3 regions of the Paenibacillus sp. NMA1017 genome follow, and region 3 is predicted to be linked to each of the others. Evidence: riboswitches for the same ligand, from Rfam matches in the RefSeq annotation. Region 3 holds a riboswitch; each other region holds the start of a gene.
The links. A riboswitch is a leader RNA that binds a small molecule or an ion and turns the genes downstream of it on or off. The one in region 3 is predicted to bind glycine.
Positions count from the first base shown of each region.

Region 1: linked by a shared signal. The riboswitch ahead of AC5ELV_RS15585 (alanine/glycine:cation symporter family protein) and the one ahead of sdaAB (L-serine ammonia-lyase, iron-sulfur-dependent subunit beta) in region 3 are both predicted to bind glycine.
Region 2: linked by a shared signal. The riboswitch ahead of gcvT (glycine cleavage system aminomethyltransferase GcvT) and the one ahead of sdaAB (L-serine ammonia-lyase, iron-sulfur-dependent subunit beta) in region 3 are both predicted to bind glycine.

Region 1 covers NZ_JBZXYR010000005.1:287,985-293,133, forward strand. The annotation lists gene AC5ELV_RS15575 (LacI family DNA-binding transcriptional regulator) at 1-321, opposite strand, end outside; gene AC5ELV_RS15580 (glycoside hydrolase family 1 protein) at 534-1,991, shown strand; glycine riboswitch at 2,156-2,232, shown strand; glycine riboswitch at 2,251-2,345, shown strand; gene AC5ELV_RS15585 (alanine/glycine:cation symporter family protein) at 2,505-3,923, shown strand; gene AC5ELV_RS15590 (iron-containing alcohol dehydrogenase) at 3,981-5,149, opposite strand, start outside.
Region 2 covers NZ_JBZXYR010000004.1:331,812-336,960, forward strand. The annotation lists gene AC5ELV_RS13615 (PTS mannitol transporter subunit IIBC) at 1-1,128, opposite strand, end outside; gene gcvH (glycine cleavage system protein GcvH) at 1,554-1,946, opposite strand; glycine riboswitch at 2,341-2,439, shown strand; gene gcvT (glycine cleavage system aminomethyltransferase GcvT) at 2,616-3,716, shown strand; gene gcvPA (aminomethyl-transferring glycine dehydrogenase subunit GcvPA) at 3,841-5,149, shown strand, end outside.
Region 3 covers NZ_JBZXYR010000007.1:14,143-19,291, reverse strand. The annotation lists gene AC5ELV_RS17300 (DUF6359 domain-containing protein) at 307-1,911, opposite strand; glycine riboswitch at 2,249-2,364, shown strand; gene sdaAB (L-serine ammonia-lyase, iron-sulfur-dependent subunit beta) at 2,576-3,265, shown strand; gene sdaAA (L-serine ammonia-lyase, iron-sulfur-dependent, subunit alpha) at 3,255-4,154, shown strand; gene AC5ELV_RS17285 (Ig-like domain-containing protein) at 4,226-5,149, opposite strand, start outside.

The DNA of each region.
Region 1 (5,149 bases), on a different contig from region 3:
AAAGGCTTGAAGCTCTTTCTTTTTGTCTTCTCCTGAAGTATAAATAATGGTTTGAAATTCATATTGGCCCGCTACTTCTACAAAGCTGTCCAGAAAAGCGAGAACAATTTCATTAATAGTTGAAGTAATGATACCGATCTGAAGCGTCTGACCCTTGGATAGAGAAATGGCATTCCGATTAGGAACATAATCTAATTCCTGCATGATTTTCAAAATCTTAGTTCTTGTTTCGTGACTGACATGGGGGGACTGATTTAATACTCTGGATACCGTAGCTTTGGAAAAGCCCGCCAGTTTTGCAATTTGATCAAGATTCGACATGGTGCTTCTCCTCACATAAGAAAAAAATACTTGACATGAAACGCGTTTCAACGATTAGGATGCTTATGAAGGCATTACGTTTATTTTAAAGCATCCGTCAATGCATTTCAAAGGAGAACGGTTACCGTTAGGTATTGATTCACATTTGCAGCACTTGATGGGATTACTTGGCCAAAGTAAAAATCTTAAATATGGAAAGAGGTTCTTATACCATGACGAAGGCGCTAAAAGGATTTCCGAAAAACTTCTTGTGGGGCGGGGCAACTGCAGCCAACCAATTGGAAGGTGCTTTTGACGTAGATGGAAAAGGATTGTCCAGTGCGGACATGATTGCCTATGTACCCAAAGCGGAACGTAAGAACGATCACGCTATAGAGATTTCGTCCGAGCGACTCGAAGACATTTTGGCAGGCAAAGTCAATGCCCGTTTTCCAAAACGTGAAGGTGTGGACTTTTACCACCACTACAAAGAAGATATTGCATTGTTCGCTGAAATGGGCTTTAAGGTATTTCGTATGTCCATTCACTGGGCGCGGATTTTCCCGAATGGGTATGATGCCGAGCCGAATGAAGCAGGATTGCAATTCTACGACAATGTATTTGATGAGTTGCGCAAGTATAATATTGAGCCCTTGGTAACATTGTCACATTATGAAACACCGCTAGGTCTGACTCAGAAGTATAATGGCTGGCTGGGACGCGAAGTCATACAGCATTACGTCAATTATGCCGAAACGGTGTTTACACGCTATAAAGATAAAGTGAAATACTGGCTGACCTTTAATGAAATCAATGTAATGACCATGAGCCCATTTACCGGTGGCGGTGTGGTTATTGACCGTGTAGAAAACAAACAACAAGCGATATATCAAGCATTGCATCATCAATTTGTAGCTAGTGCACTGGCGACCAAACGAGGACATGAGATCATCCCGGGCGCTCAGATCGGCTGTATGCTGGCACGTATTGAAAGCTATCCACATACGTGTAACCCAGAGGATATACTGAAAGCCCAGCATGAAAATCAAATGAACCTGTTCTTTACGGATGTGCATGCTCGTGGGGAATATTCCAACTACATGAACCGTTATTTTGAAGAAAATAATATTGTGATACACACAGAGCCCGGCGATGCCGAAATTTTGAAAAATAACACGGTCGATTTTATCTCATTCAGCTACTATATGACCTTGACCGTATCTGCAGGTCCAGAAGGCGAGAAAGCAGCAGGAAACCTGATTGGCGGCGTGAAAAATCCGTATCTGCAGTCCTCCGACTGGGGATGGCAGATCGATCCGATCGGCCTGCGTGTTACGCTGAATACGTTTTATGACCGCTATCAAAAGCCGCTGTTCATCGTGGAAAATGGCCTAGGTGCTTATGATAAGGTAGAAGAAGACGGCTCGGTGCATGACACATATCGTATTGATTACTTGCGTCAGCATATTGCCCAAATGAAGGAAGCGATTGCCGACGGTGTTGATCTGATTGGTTACACCAGTTGGGGCCCTATCGACCTTGTGAGCATGTCTACTTCCGAAATGTCCAAGCGCTACGGATTTATTTACGTTGATCTGGATGATGACGGTAACGGAACGCTCAAACGCTCCAAAAAGGACTCTTTTAACTGGTATAAAAATGTGATAGCAACCAATGGTGAAGAATTGTAATTCCATATCATCTCGGGCGGGTATAGCAGAGGACATCCTAAGATGCAATCTGCTGTACCCGCTTTTTTGATAGACACAATAATATTTCAAAGGGCTTCACAAACTTTTCACTTGTAATAAGCTGAAAGTTTTCTGTATAATGAATAAAAATTTCATATGTCTGGTTGATGTTTGCGGGAGATGGAACGAAAGTTCCGACCGAAGGGGCAAAACTCTCAGGTGCTTAGGCTGATTACAGCAACAAGCGGGGACCGTAAACGGACAGAACTCTGGAGAGACCCTTAATTGGGCGCCGAAGGTGCACCGCAGAGAACATCTGCTTAAACTCTCAGGCAAAAGGACAGAGACGCGAATAACCTGTGACAGGGAATGCCCTAGGCTTTTTTATGAGCTATTAGAGGCGGAAATCTGCACAAGATGGTTGTATTTTTTCGTGCCTTTAACCTCTCCAGGAGTCGAATCAGCGGATTTGACTCTTTTTTGTTTTCTAATATGCTGGAGGAGCGGGTTGAAATGAATTTGGTACATGTGTTAGAAGCGATTAGTAGCTGGATATGGGGGGCGCCTCTCATCATTCTTGTCATGGGAACGGGGTTGTGGCTGACCATACGTTTGAAGATGCTGCAGGTATTCCGCCTGCCCCTGGCGATCAAGCTGATCGGTAAGGCCCCGAATGAAGGCAGCGGGGATGTAAGTAGTTTTGCGGCTTTAAGTACGGCGCTTGCGGCTACAGTTGGCACAGGAAGTATTGTCGGCGTAGCGACAGCTATTAAGCTGGGCGGGCCGGGTGCCTTGTTCTGGATGGTCGTTGCAGCCTTTTTTGGGATGGCGACGAAATATGCGGAAGGTGTACTTGCGGTAAAATACCGGGTGAAAGATCGGAATGGACAATTTTCCGGCGGCCCGATGTATTATATTGAGAAAGGTCTTGGACGCCGTTTTAAACCACTGGCGATGCTGTTTGCTTTTTCGGGCATGCTGGTAGCGTTGTTCGGGATTGGAACGTTTCCGCAGGTCAAAGCGATTGTATCTTCGACCGAAAACAGCTTTGGCGTTCCGCCCATTGTAACGGCACTGATTATTGCGATCCTTACAGGACTTGTTACTATTGGAGGACTTAAAAGCATTGCCAAGGTATCGACGAAGGTCGTTCCTTTTAAAACAGGCTTGTACGTACTGATCTGTCTCATCGTACTGATTCGGTTTGCTGACCAGCTTCCTGCCGCAATCGCGCTGGTGCTTCATTCGGCATTTTCAACTACATCTGCAACGGGCGGATTTGCCGGAGCTACGATTATGCTGGCGATGCGAAGTGGGGTAGCCAGAGGTATTTTTGCCAATGAGGCCGGATTGGGAAGCGCACCGATTGCAGCCGCAGCTGCCAAAACCAAATGGCCTGCGGAGCAAGGGCTAATTTCCATGACAGGCGTGTTTATTGATACGATGGTTATTTGTGTGATGACTGGGTTGACGCTGCTGGTTAGCGGTGTGTGGAGCGGGCCTACCGATGCAGGCCTGATGACTCAGCAAGCATTTTCCAGTGCATTCCCGCTGGGGGCGGAGCTGCTCACCATCATTCTGATTATGTTCGCGTTCACCACCATGCTCGGCTGGAACTATTACGGGGAACGTTGTGTTGAATATTTGCTTGGGGTCAAGTGGATTAAACCTTACCGTTATCTATTCATCTTACTGGTTGCCGGGGGCGCGTTCATTAAACTGGATGCGATTTGGCTGCTGGCAGATATCTTTAACGCAATGATGGCTTTCCCGAACCTGATTGCACTGCTTGGCTTATCGGGAATCGTAGTTGCAGAAACCCGAACCTATATGGATTCTCTGAATTCTAGTAAGAAAAAGGGCATTCTTGCAGGTGCCGGTGTAGGGGCAGCTATTCAAGTAGAAGAAAAGGGGCAAACGGTTAATTTATAAATTCTAAAAGGGAGTGTCTTCAGCCATCATAGGCTTGAGGACACTCCCTTTTGAATGTTATAACGATGCGCGCAAAATTGCTAAAATATCTTCTTGATTCAGCTTTTTATAATTACCGAAGCCTCCGTATTCCATTTCACGGGCTGCAATGTTTGCGATTTTTTCCAGTTGCTCATCATTAATATTGTAATCGGCCAGGGTGGAAGGGGCACCGAGACTTGTCCAGAATGCACTAAGACGGTCAATACCTTCCAAGGCGATTTCTCTATCTGTTTTACCTACGGTGTCTAAGTCAAACATGCTGAGCATCAGCCGCTTCATACGTGCAGCATCCTGATCCACTGTATGTCTCATCCAGTTGGGGAACAGGATCGCCAGACCACCAGCATGAGGAATATCATATACAGCAGATAATGCATGTTCAATCGTATGCGAAGCCCAGTCCCCGAAGTAGCCCATTTGCAGTGTTCCGTTAAGAGCAATCGTTCCGGCATATAAAATCGTTTCACGATGCTCGTAGTTGTGCAAATCCCCCAGCAGCTTAGGTGCAGTTTCGATCACGGTTTGCAACACAGAAAAGCACATGCGATCTTGCAACGGTGTATTTTTAACATTGTGAAAATACTGTTCAAACACATGGCTCATCATATCCACCATACCATATACCGTCTGATCACGTGGCACAGAGAAGGTGTTTTTTGGATCCAGAATGGAGAATTTCGGATGCGTCACCGCGCTGCCCCATACGTATTTTTCGTTTGTTTCCCAGTTGGTGATAACAGAATCTGGATCCATTTCTGAACCGGTGGCGGCGAGTGTGAGGATGGTACCGAATGGCAGAGCCTGGGTTGGCATGTGCTTTTTGTTGATAATATCCCACACATCGCCGTCATATTCAGCCCCTGCTGCGATGGCTTTGGTACAATCAATAACGCTTCCGCCGCCTACTGCAAGTAAGAAGTCGATTTTTTCGTTTCGGCAAATGTCGATGCCCTTCTTAACGGTGGACAAGCGCGGATTCGGTTCTACGCCCGACAATTCATGAATGTTGAGATGTAGCGGCTCTAGCGCGTTTAATACCTGGTCATACAGACCATTTCGTTTGACACTTCCGCCTCCATATATCAGCAAAATATTTTTGCCGTAATTCAACAGCTCCTGCTGCAGTTCTTCAATTTGATTGTCTCCAAAAATTAATTTGGTAGGGTTATAATATGTGAATTTGT
Region 2 (5,149 bases), on a different contig from region 3:
TACAGTGGCGTTAGCACTTGCACTCTTGCTTTGATTTTTCATATCTTGCAGGCGGGATGCAGCTTCCTCCAGCCCCTCTTCTTGTTGCTTACCAGTCTTGAGTAACACTGCGGCTACAGCAAAGGATACGACCGCAGCAGCGATTACCCCGCTCAGCATTGGCAAATATCCGCCTTTTGGCGTCATTAGAAAATAGGCGATGATGCTGCCCGGTGAAGGAGCAGCAACCAGTCCGGCACCTGTCAACATGAAACAGAAGGTCCCCACAACGCCCCCAGCTATAGCTGCAAGAATCAGAATCGGCTTCATCAAAATATAAGGGAAATAAATTTCATGAATCCCGCCGAAAAAATGAATAATGACCGCTCCAGGAGCCGACGACTTCGCAGAACCTTTACCGAACAGACAGTAGGCCAGCAAAATACCGAGCCCCGGCCCAGGATTCGATTCAAGCATGAACAGTACGGATTTCCCTGTTCTTGCAGCTTCCTCCAACGCAATCGGACTTAATACTCCGTGATTCAGCGCGTTGTTTAGAAACAATACTTTTCCGGGCTCAATAATGAGGTTGACAAGCGGCAATAGCCCTGCGTTCACGAGGAACTGTACCCCTGCCGACAACACTTGACTGATCATTTGTACAACCGGGCCGATCGCCACATGGGCAAGCAGTGCTAGAATGGCACCGATAATCCCGGCCGAAAAATTATTGACCAGCATTTCAAAGCCTGATCTGACTTTGCCTTCAATGGCCTTGTCGAACTTCTTCAATATCCACGCAGCCAGCGGACCAGCTACCATCGCGCCTAGGAACATCGGGATATCGGCCCCCACTATGACACCCATCGTCATAATGGCACCGATCACACCGCCACGCTGTCCGTGAATCATCGTGCCCCCTGTATAACCGATCAGCAGCGGCAACAAATAATTTTTCATCGGGTCAACCAATTGTGCAAAACCCTCGTTCGGGAACCATCCGGTCGGAATAAAGAGTGCCGTAATCAACCCCCACGCAATAAAGGCTCCCATATTGGGCATAACCATACCGCTAAGAAAACGGCCAAAACGCTGTACGGCGACACGAGTGCCTCCTTTTGAACTTGACTTTGCGTCCAATGTACTCATATTCAAATCCTCCTTGTAGGTAAGCATCACTACCTTTTCTTAAAATTCATACTAAATGACAGCGCTGTCTTCATCAACGAAATGAAAACGTACTTTCGTCATGAATGTTGATGACAACATTTAAATTTAAATTATCCGGGAAGGTATTATACCTGCATAATTCTTCTTAATATGACCTATAGCTATAGAAATTAGTCGAAAAACCGTGCTGGATTATGTATGATTCTTATATGGGGACAACCCTCTACATCAGAATAAAACACGTAATTACGTTTTCAAAAAAAGACAAAAAAATAGCCGCTACGTCAAATCATAGCGACCATTTTATACAAAAATCGAGCAAACTAACGATGCTCTTTTTCAATTAAAAATCAATATAACATCCGAATAACACGCTGTTATTTCATGCTGCATTGCTCCATTTATTACTCCGAAATCAACTGCTCATACTGATCCGCAGACAGTAGCTTGCCCAATGCTTCCTCCACATCTTTATCCATCTCTACTTCGATCATCCAACCTTTTTCATAGGGAGATTCATTCACTAGCTCAGGCGTACTTTTCAGCGCTTCATTCACTTTTAATATGGTTCCCGTCACCGGAGCAAAAAGGTCGGATACCGTCTTCACCGATTCAATCGTACCGATCTCCGCTCCCTGCTCAATCGTTACTCCCGCCTCAGGTAATTCTACAAAAACAATATCACCCAGTTGATGCTGTGCAAAGTCTGTAATACCAATCCGCACCGTTCCATTCTCTGTCCGCTGAACCCACTCATGTTCGTCTGTATACCAAAGTTGCTGCTTTACTTCACCCATCCTGTTCCCCTCACTTCCATATGAATAAAATCGCTTTTGCTCACCTGTATTAGACAGATTAAGATTATGACAACAAGAACACTCATGTCAATAATACTAACAAAAATACTTCATATCACCTCATATAGCGTACTATATAAAAATATAATGGCTTATAACAAACGCTTACATATCCTTATTTATATATTAAATGTTTTTTCTATTGTTTTTGATGACATTTTTATTGACATTTTGAATGAATTTGCGTATTAATGGTTTATAGCAAATGCTTTGGGAAACACCCCGACAACTGCAAACGCGGATGAACGCGGAGGGAGAGACTGCCAAAAAGATTCGCATAGCTGTTGCCGCTTGTGAGACAGTTGTGCACGCGAATCGGATCAAGTTATTATCTGCAAAGCCAGGTAATATACCGTTGATCCCGAAGGTAGCGCCGAAGGAGTAAACCTGCATTGCAGGTGAATCTCTCAGGCAAAAGGACCTCTGCCGGACGCATCTCTGGAGAGCATTCGCTATTGGAGCGGATCACCCAAGGGGAAACCCGGTACATACCGGGGTAACTTTCTGGTATCAAGGACAGAGCTGAAAAAAGAGTGTAGACTGCCGTCTATACGTCTTTTTCGGCCTGTCTTTTTTGTTTAGCCGATCACACCGGATAGGAGTGGAAAAATGACTAATTTGCGAAGAACACCGCTATATTTGTCCTACGGGACGCAGTCTGGGGTTCGTTGTATTGACTTTGGCGGCTGGGAGCTCCCCGTTCAGTTTAGCGGCATTCAAAAGGAGCATGAGGCCGTCCGGCAACGTGCGGGTTTATTCGATGTATCGCATATGGGTGAGTTTTTGGTTGAAGGCAAAGAGGCCGAGGCTTTTCTACAAAGGGTGACCACGAATGATGTCAGCCAGTTGGAACCAGGTCAGGCACAATATTCACTCCTTTGTTACCCCGATGGAGGTGTAGTAGACGACCTGCTTGTTTACTGCAAAGGACCGGAGCGCTACATGCTCGTTGTGAACGCCTCTAACATTGATAAGGATTGGGATTGGTTACTTCGTCATGTACCTGCATCCGTTCACATGGAGAATGTGTCTGATGCGATAGCATTGCTGGCGTTGCAGGGACCGGAAGCAGCACGTATTGCCGCAGCCGTGGCAGATACGGATATTACGAATCTGGCATCTTTCCGCTTCCATGAGGACGTGCCATTGTTCGGAGCAAAAGCTCTCGTCTCACGAACCGGATATACGGGCGAAGACGGTTTTGAATTTTATGTACCTGCTGCGGAAGCACCAGCCGTATGGGAGGGTTTGCTTCGTTCCGGTGAGTCGTATGGGCTGGTTCCCGCTGGACTTGGTGCCCGGGATACACTACGCTTTGAGGCTCGGTTGCCGCTGTACGGACAGGAGTTATCTGCCACGATTTCACCACTCGAAGCCGGTCTGGGTTTCTTCGTCAAGCTGAATAAAGGAGATTTTATCGGTAGAGAAGCACTTCAGCGTCAAAAAGAACAAGGGATTCCTCGTAAATTGATCGGGCTGGAAATGATGGACCGCGGTATCCCACGCGCCCATTATCCGGTATTCGCAGAAGGTCAACACATCGGTGAGGTCACAACGGGGACTCAGTCGCCCACCTTGAAGCGTAATTTGGGCCTCGCCTTGGTGGACAGTCGTTTTAGCACCCTCTCCACACCGTTGGAGGTTGAGATTCGTGGCAAACGCCTACGTGCCGAGGTGGTGGCAGCACCCTTTTATAAACGCCCACGCTGATTTTAAACTCTCTTCATTTCCATAAAGCATACATGTCATATATGAACTTCCGGGTTTCTCCATCTCACGCTTTTTATTAGCTCATTTACGATTAAATTTTGCTTTTCGAAAGGAGCCAGAACCTATGAAGCAGCATCGTTATCTCCCTATGACTGAACAGGATCAAACCGAAATGCTGCGTGTGGTCGGTGTATCATCCATTGATGAATTATTCAGTGACATTCCAGAGGCCATTCGATATCAAGGGGAACTCCCTCTTTCTTCTCGACTCGATGAGAAAGCCTTAACCCGCCACTTGGCCGAGCTGGCCGGACACAATGCCAATACAGACACACATGCCAGCTTCCTTGGCGCAGGAATTTATGATCATCATATTCCGTCCGTCATCCAGCACATCACTTCACGCTCGGAATTTTACACAGCCTACACCCCCTATCAACCGGAAGTAAGCCAAGGCGAGCTACAAGCGATTTTCGAATTTCAGTCGTATATTTGCGAATTGACGGGCATGGCTGTAGCTAATGCCAGCATGTACGACGGAGCGACTGCACTAGCGGAAGCGGGCTCACTGTCCGCCGCAGCTACCCGCCGTAAACAGCTTATCGTATCGAGGTCCGTCCATCCAGAGGCACGCCAGGTATTGGCAGCCTATGCACGCGGATTGGATTTGGACATCGTAGAGATTGGCTGTTCGGACGGCGTAACGGATGCTGATGCGTTAGCGGCGGCCGTATCGGAACAGACCGCGGCTGTTTTGGTCCAAAGCCCCAACTTTTTCGGAGCCGTGGAAAATTTAAAGCCGATGGCTGACCTCATCCATGCGCACAAAGGTCTTTTGGTCGTCAGTGCCAACCCACTGGCACTTGGCTTGCTGGAGACACCCGGCAAACAGGGCGCGGATATTGTGGTAGGGGACGCGCAGCCACTTGGCATTTCCTCTTCTCTCGGCGGTCCGACTTGTGGATACTTTGCCGTTTCTCAGGCACATATGCGCCGTATCCCCGGCCGTATTGTGGGTCAGACCACAGACCGCAACGGTAAACGCGGCTTCGTGCTGACCTTGCAAGCGCGGGAACAGCATATCCGCCGCGAAAAGGCCACCTCTAACATTTGTTCCAATCAAGCGTTGCTAGCTTTATCTGCATCTGTATACTTGTCTGTCATGGGTAGACAGGGGATTCAGGAAGTAGCCGAGCTAAATTTGCATAAAAGCCGTTATGCTTTAGAACAATTGCTGAGCTTGAAGGGCGTAACTGCCTCGTTTAACGCACCGACCTTTAATGAATTTGCCATTAGACTGCCTAAGGGTACGGATATGAGCAAACTCCAGGCCGAGCTGCTAGGTGCTGGATTTATCGCTGGCTACGATTTGGGCCGGGACTATGAGGAACTTGCTGGTCACATGTTGATTGCCGTGACGGAGCAAAGAACCA
Region 3 (5,149 bases):
CCATGGTCTTGTCCCGCTTATTCTCACCATGCTTGATGTTTAAAACCTTTCATGAACATTACATACCGTTTTTGTCGGAATAATTTGAATACATCCTATCACCAGTATATGGATATATCAATTAAGATTATGCTATCAACATCATTTAAAAAATCAATGATCCAGCAGCAGCGCGGCCTTTCTGGCACAAAATGTAATGAAATAACCAACCATAGGTTAATTTTCATCACAAAAAAAGTCGCCTGATCCCTCTGCAGGGATCAAACGACTAACCAATACCAACTCACATTGAGCTTCTGGCGATAATTATGAAGCTGCTCCATAGGAGCCAGACTTGAACGTTCTAGGATCGTACCATTTGTAGCCTGCTGCCGGAGCAGACCAAGGCTCAGGCTGCGGTTCCGTGGAAGCCGCAGGCTCCTCGAATGGCAGAAGCTTCGTTGGTTGATCCAGAGTCAAACCTGCCACATCAGACAATTTCGTGTAGTCCTGCTTCCATGCAAGCCATTGGACCGTTTGTACCAGGAAGGTGGAATCATCCACTTCTTTGAAACCATCATATGTCTTCTTCGACTGTCCGTTTTCTTCACGCACATATTTCGGTGTAGCATCTTCTACAGGGGAAGAATCACCGATGAACGCTGCTTTGCCTTGACCCATCTTGGAGATAGCGGCATAAGGTCCTTCCGCACGGCCCCCGCCGTTATAAACTCCCTGGTCTACCGCATTACCCCATTTTTTCGTGCCTGAAGGGATATAAGCAATGCCTTTAGCCTTGGTAGGATCAATAATAGCCAGCGTAGATCCTGCATGCATTGCAATCGAGCGCACACCCTTGGTAATGCCGAAAGATTGATCTGCGGCTACAATGTCGGTAGCATTCACGTCGCCCAGTGCATTGTAACGGAAACGAACGCCAAAGTTGGTCGCCAGCCAATCGGAGCTTGTTAATCCTTGCATCGCCGGTGATGCAGCTTCTTCTGCAGTCATGCCTTTGGCCGGATTAGTATAGGCTCCACGACGGTAGCCATTCATAACCTCGGAGGAATCCCAACGGTTTTTGTTACGGTCCGCATTATAATGATCGGAGATGAAGAAGACGCTCCCCCCGTTATTCACGTATTGCAGCAGGGCAGCCTGCTCGGATGCCTTAAAGGCAACATTCGCTTCACCGATGATGAACACATCATATTGGCGCAGCTTGTCATATGTTATGGCCTGCTCTCCATAAGTAAAAGGAATGGGACGATTCAATTGGTCTACCGTAAAGCCTACATTACGCAGTCCATTGGCAAAGTCGGAGAAGGCGCCTTCAATGACCCAATCTGCTGCACCAGCGGTCTGTGCGTGCGTATTATCGAACAGCACCTTTTTGCCTTTTCCATCCGGCAGTGTAGTACCAGGTTGACCCGGGTTGCCAGGTTCAGGTTCGCCCGGATTACCAGGTTCCCCCGGTTCGCTTCCGTTCACCAGTTCAACAGCGCTCGGGCTTTTCACTCCACCAAAATTATTGTAGGCGCCAAGTATACCCGTCACACGAATTTTGCTGCCGATCAGCTCAGGATGGCCTGACAGCCCAAATTGCCCTCTGTACGCGGATGTCAGCTGTACATCCAATAGATTAGAAGTGCTACGTTCATTAGCCTGGTCGGCAATCAGTACGTTAAAATCATTCACAAACGGAGAAGAAAAGTTAGCCGTTTTCGATCCGGTAGCATGTCCGACGATGTAACCTTCCACCGTCACCGTACCTCCACTGCTTTGGCGCTGAAGTGCTTCGGCTACTGTCAATGCTCCCTCTGCCTTGACCTGACCGAATGGAACGAAGATCCCGATCAGCATTGATACGATTGCTGCTAGATGCAGCATCCCTTTTAAGCGTGAACCTGTGAACCGTGAGCCTTTTACCATACGTCAATATCCCTCCTATGATTTCCATAAATATACTTGTCCTTTATCAGATTAGCTGCCAATCTTCTAATTCCTTCCTGGTTTTATCCATAATTATGTAAATTTTAATCTTTTTTATTGGAAACGCACCTGTTTCAGGATTTTGCAAAATTCGATTCCAGTCGCTCCAAAGCGCAATATCTAGACGAACTAGGCCATTTCGATCTATATATTGTTCATTGGAAGTCGCTTATTGGGTTTTTGCAAAATCCTCGTTTATGTAAAAATTGAACCCTGTGATTGACACCGAGCACGGCATACATTACGCTAAGAAAGACATGTAGAACGGTATACGCGAATGAAGATGACGGGAGAGTCTGTCCAGGGAGCCTACACTCTGGCGGCACCGAAGGAGCAAGACGCCAGCACCCGGCTGGCGGATAATCTCTCAGGTCCATGTATCGTCATCTGACGCAACTCTGGAGAGAGCGCAAGCCACCCAAGGGGTAAGGCGGTAAGTACACCGCACGAAACTCTCAGGTAACGAGGACAGAGATAAGGGAAACTTCCTTATCCTGTCCTTTTTTGTGCTCACATTGTGCGTCAGCATTAGCAACCGTCATAACCGCGCAAAGACGCGGAAATACCATATAGTATGGTATTAGAACATACAGGGGGCCACACCATGCGTTTCAAAGATGTATTTTCCATTATCGGTCCGGCCATGACCGGACCTTCCAGTTCACACACCGCAGGCGCGGTTCGGCTCGCACGCGTTGCACGGCACTGGCTTGGGGCGCAGCCTGACCGTGCCCGCATGACATTGTACGGCTCCTTTGCCGACACGTATAAAGGACACGGTACAGACCTGGCGCTCATCGCAGGGCTGCTTAATTACGATACGGACGATCACCGGATTCCCGATGCCGAGCAATGGGCAGAGCAAGCCGGGATGGCCGTGGAATTCGCCGTCAGCGGACTACCCGCGCCTCATCCGAACACCGTCCGTTTCGAGTTGTGGAAGGGCGAGGATCAGCGCACACTGCTGGGCTCCTCCATCGGCGGCGGCAGCATCCATGTCCAACAGCTCAACGAATTCCGGGTCAATCTGACCGGAGAGCTGCCTACGCTGGTGCTTCTCCACTCGGATAAGCCCGGTACATTGGGCGCGATAACTTCAGCGCTAGGCGCGGCCCACATTAACATTGCCTATATGCACGTAGATCGCAAAGGCCGGGATGGTGAAGCACTCACCGCCATTGAAACGGACAGTTCTGCTCCAGCTGAACTGATTGCAGAACTGCGTTCTTTACCTCATATGTATGAAATTAAGATGATTAATTTGAAAAAAGGAGCTGAATCCGATGAGGTTTAGCCATCTGCATGAAATCAGCGCTTTATGCGCTGAAGAATCCACCACGATTGGCCGTTTGATGATTCAAGAGCAGGTACAAGAGACGAATACAACGGAGGAAGAAATCTTCCGCCAAATGTCTGATTATTATGAAGTCATGAAGGAAGCCGTTCATCGCGGTCAGACACAAGACACCGTATCCCGCAGTGGATTGACGGGCGGCGACGGCAAGCGTCTGGCCGAGTATCTGCGGTCAGGGGAAACCTGCTCCGGTGATGCCTCCGCCCTCGCCATGGCTTATGCGCTCTCCGTGTCGGAGGTTAATGCGTCCATGGGGCGCATTGTCGCCACGCCTACCGCAGGCTCATGTGGGGTTATCCCTGGTGTGTTCATCAGTGCACAGGAGCGGTTCGGCTGGGATGATGAGCATATGGTGAACGGCCTGTTCGCCGCTGGAGCCATTGGCTACGTGATCGCCAACAACTCCTTCATTTCTGGCGCGGAGGGAGGCTGTCAGGCTGAGATTGGCTCAGCTATCGGGATGGCCGCTGGCGCTATGGTCGAGCTGCGCGGTGGTACGCCTGAACAGGCTGTTCACGCCGTGGGCCTCGCTCTTAAGAACACGCTCGGCCTGATTTGCGACCCCGTCGCCGGACTCGTGGAGATCCCGTGCATTGTGCGCAACGGGCTGGGAGCCGTGACTGCGCTTGCCGCAGCGGACATGGCTTTGGCGGGTGTGCGCAGCGCTATTCCGTCTGACGAAGTCATTGACGTAATGCTTGAAGTCGGCAGTGCGATGCCGTCGAAGCATCGCGAGACCGCCAAAGGCGGGTTGGCCCAGACGCCGACTGGCAAGCGTTTGACCGAATCACTTACACGCAACACACCGACCAAGAAGGATAAGTCATAATTTATAAGCGGTAGCCTCCTTAAAATAAAAGAGCAAGCATATCGTCCTTGGACGTATGCTTGCTCTCTTTTTTACTGAACGGTCACCTGTACCTTCGTCATTTTACCTGCATATTTCACAGTAATTACTGCTTTGCCCTTGCCCTGTGCCTTAATGTTACCGTCTTTGACGGTCGCAACAATAATTCTGGACGAGGACCAGACAGCCGGTTTGGAAACATCCTTCTCCGACTCATCCTTATACGTGGCTGTAGCCGTTACCTTAGCCAACTGTCCTGCCTTCAAATTCAATGCGACTTCGTCTGTTTGCAAATATTTAAGCGTATCAACGTCTACAGGTACGCTGATTATCTTCCCGCCAAACTTCGCCTGAATGTTAGCTTTACCGTAGCTAACCGCGGTAACCTGACCCTTTTTAACAGTGGCTACCTTATAATTAGACGTTTTCCATTCAGCTTGGGTCGTAACGTCCTTTTCTTTACCATCACTCGATTTAACCACAATCGCGATGGTTTTTTGATCTCCAGATTTGAGCGATAGCGCGATTGCATCCGCTTCAATCTTTTGCGCTACGTCCACTTCTACCGTAAACGTAATGTTTTGCTTGCCATATGAAGCAGTCACAGTTGCCTTACCGCTACCATTTGCTTTGATCAAACCTTCGCTAACTTCAACCACTTTTACATTACTAGTTGTCCAGGTGGCGTCCTTGGTTACATCTGTTTTTGTACCGCCACTCTTAACGCCTGTTACTTTCAGCTGCTTCGTTTCCTGAGCACCAAGCGCAATTACGCGCGAGTCTGTTTCCAGACGGTCTACAAGGCCTACTTGTACGTTAATCGTCAGTTTTTTGCCATTATAGGTCGCTGTAATAACCGCTTTACCAGCGGATTTACCCGTAATCGTTCCTTTGGACACAGAGGCAATATCTTCCGCGCTTGAAGCCCATTCTGCATCCTGTGTTACATCTTCCTTACGCCCATCCGCATAAGTAGC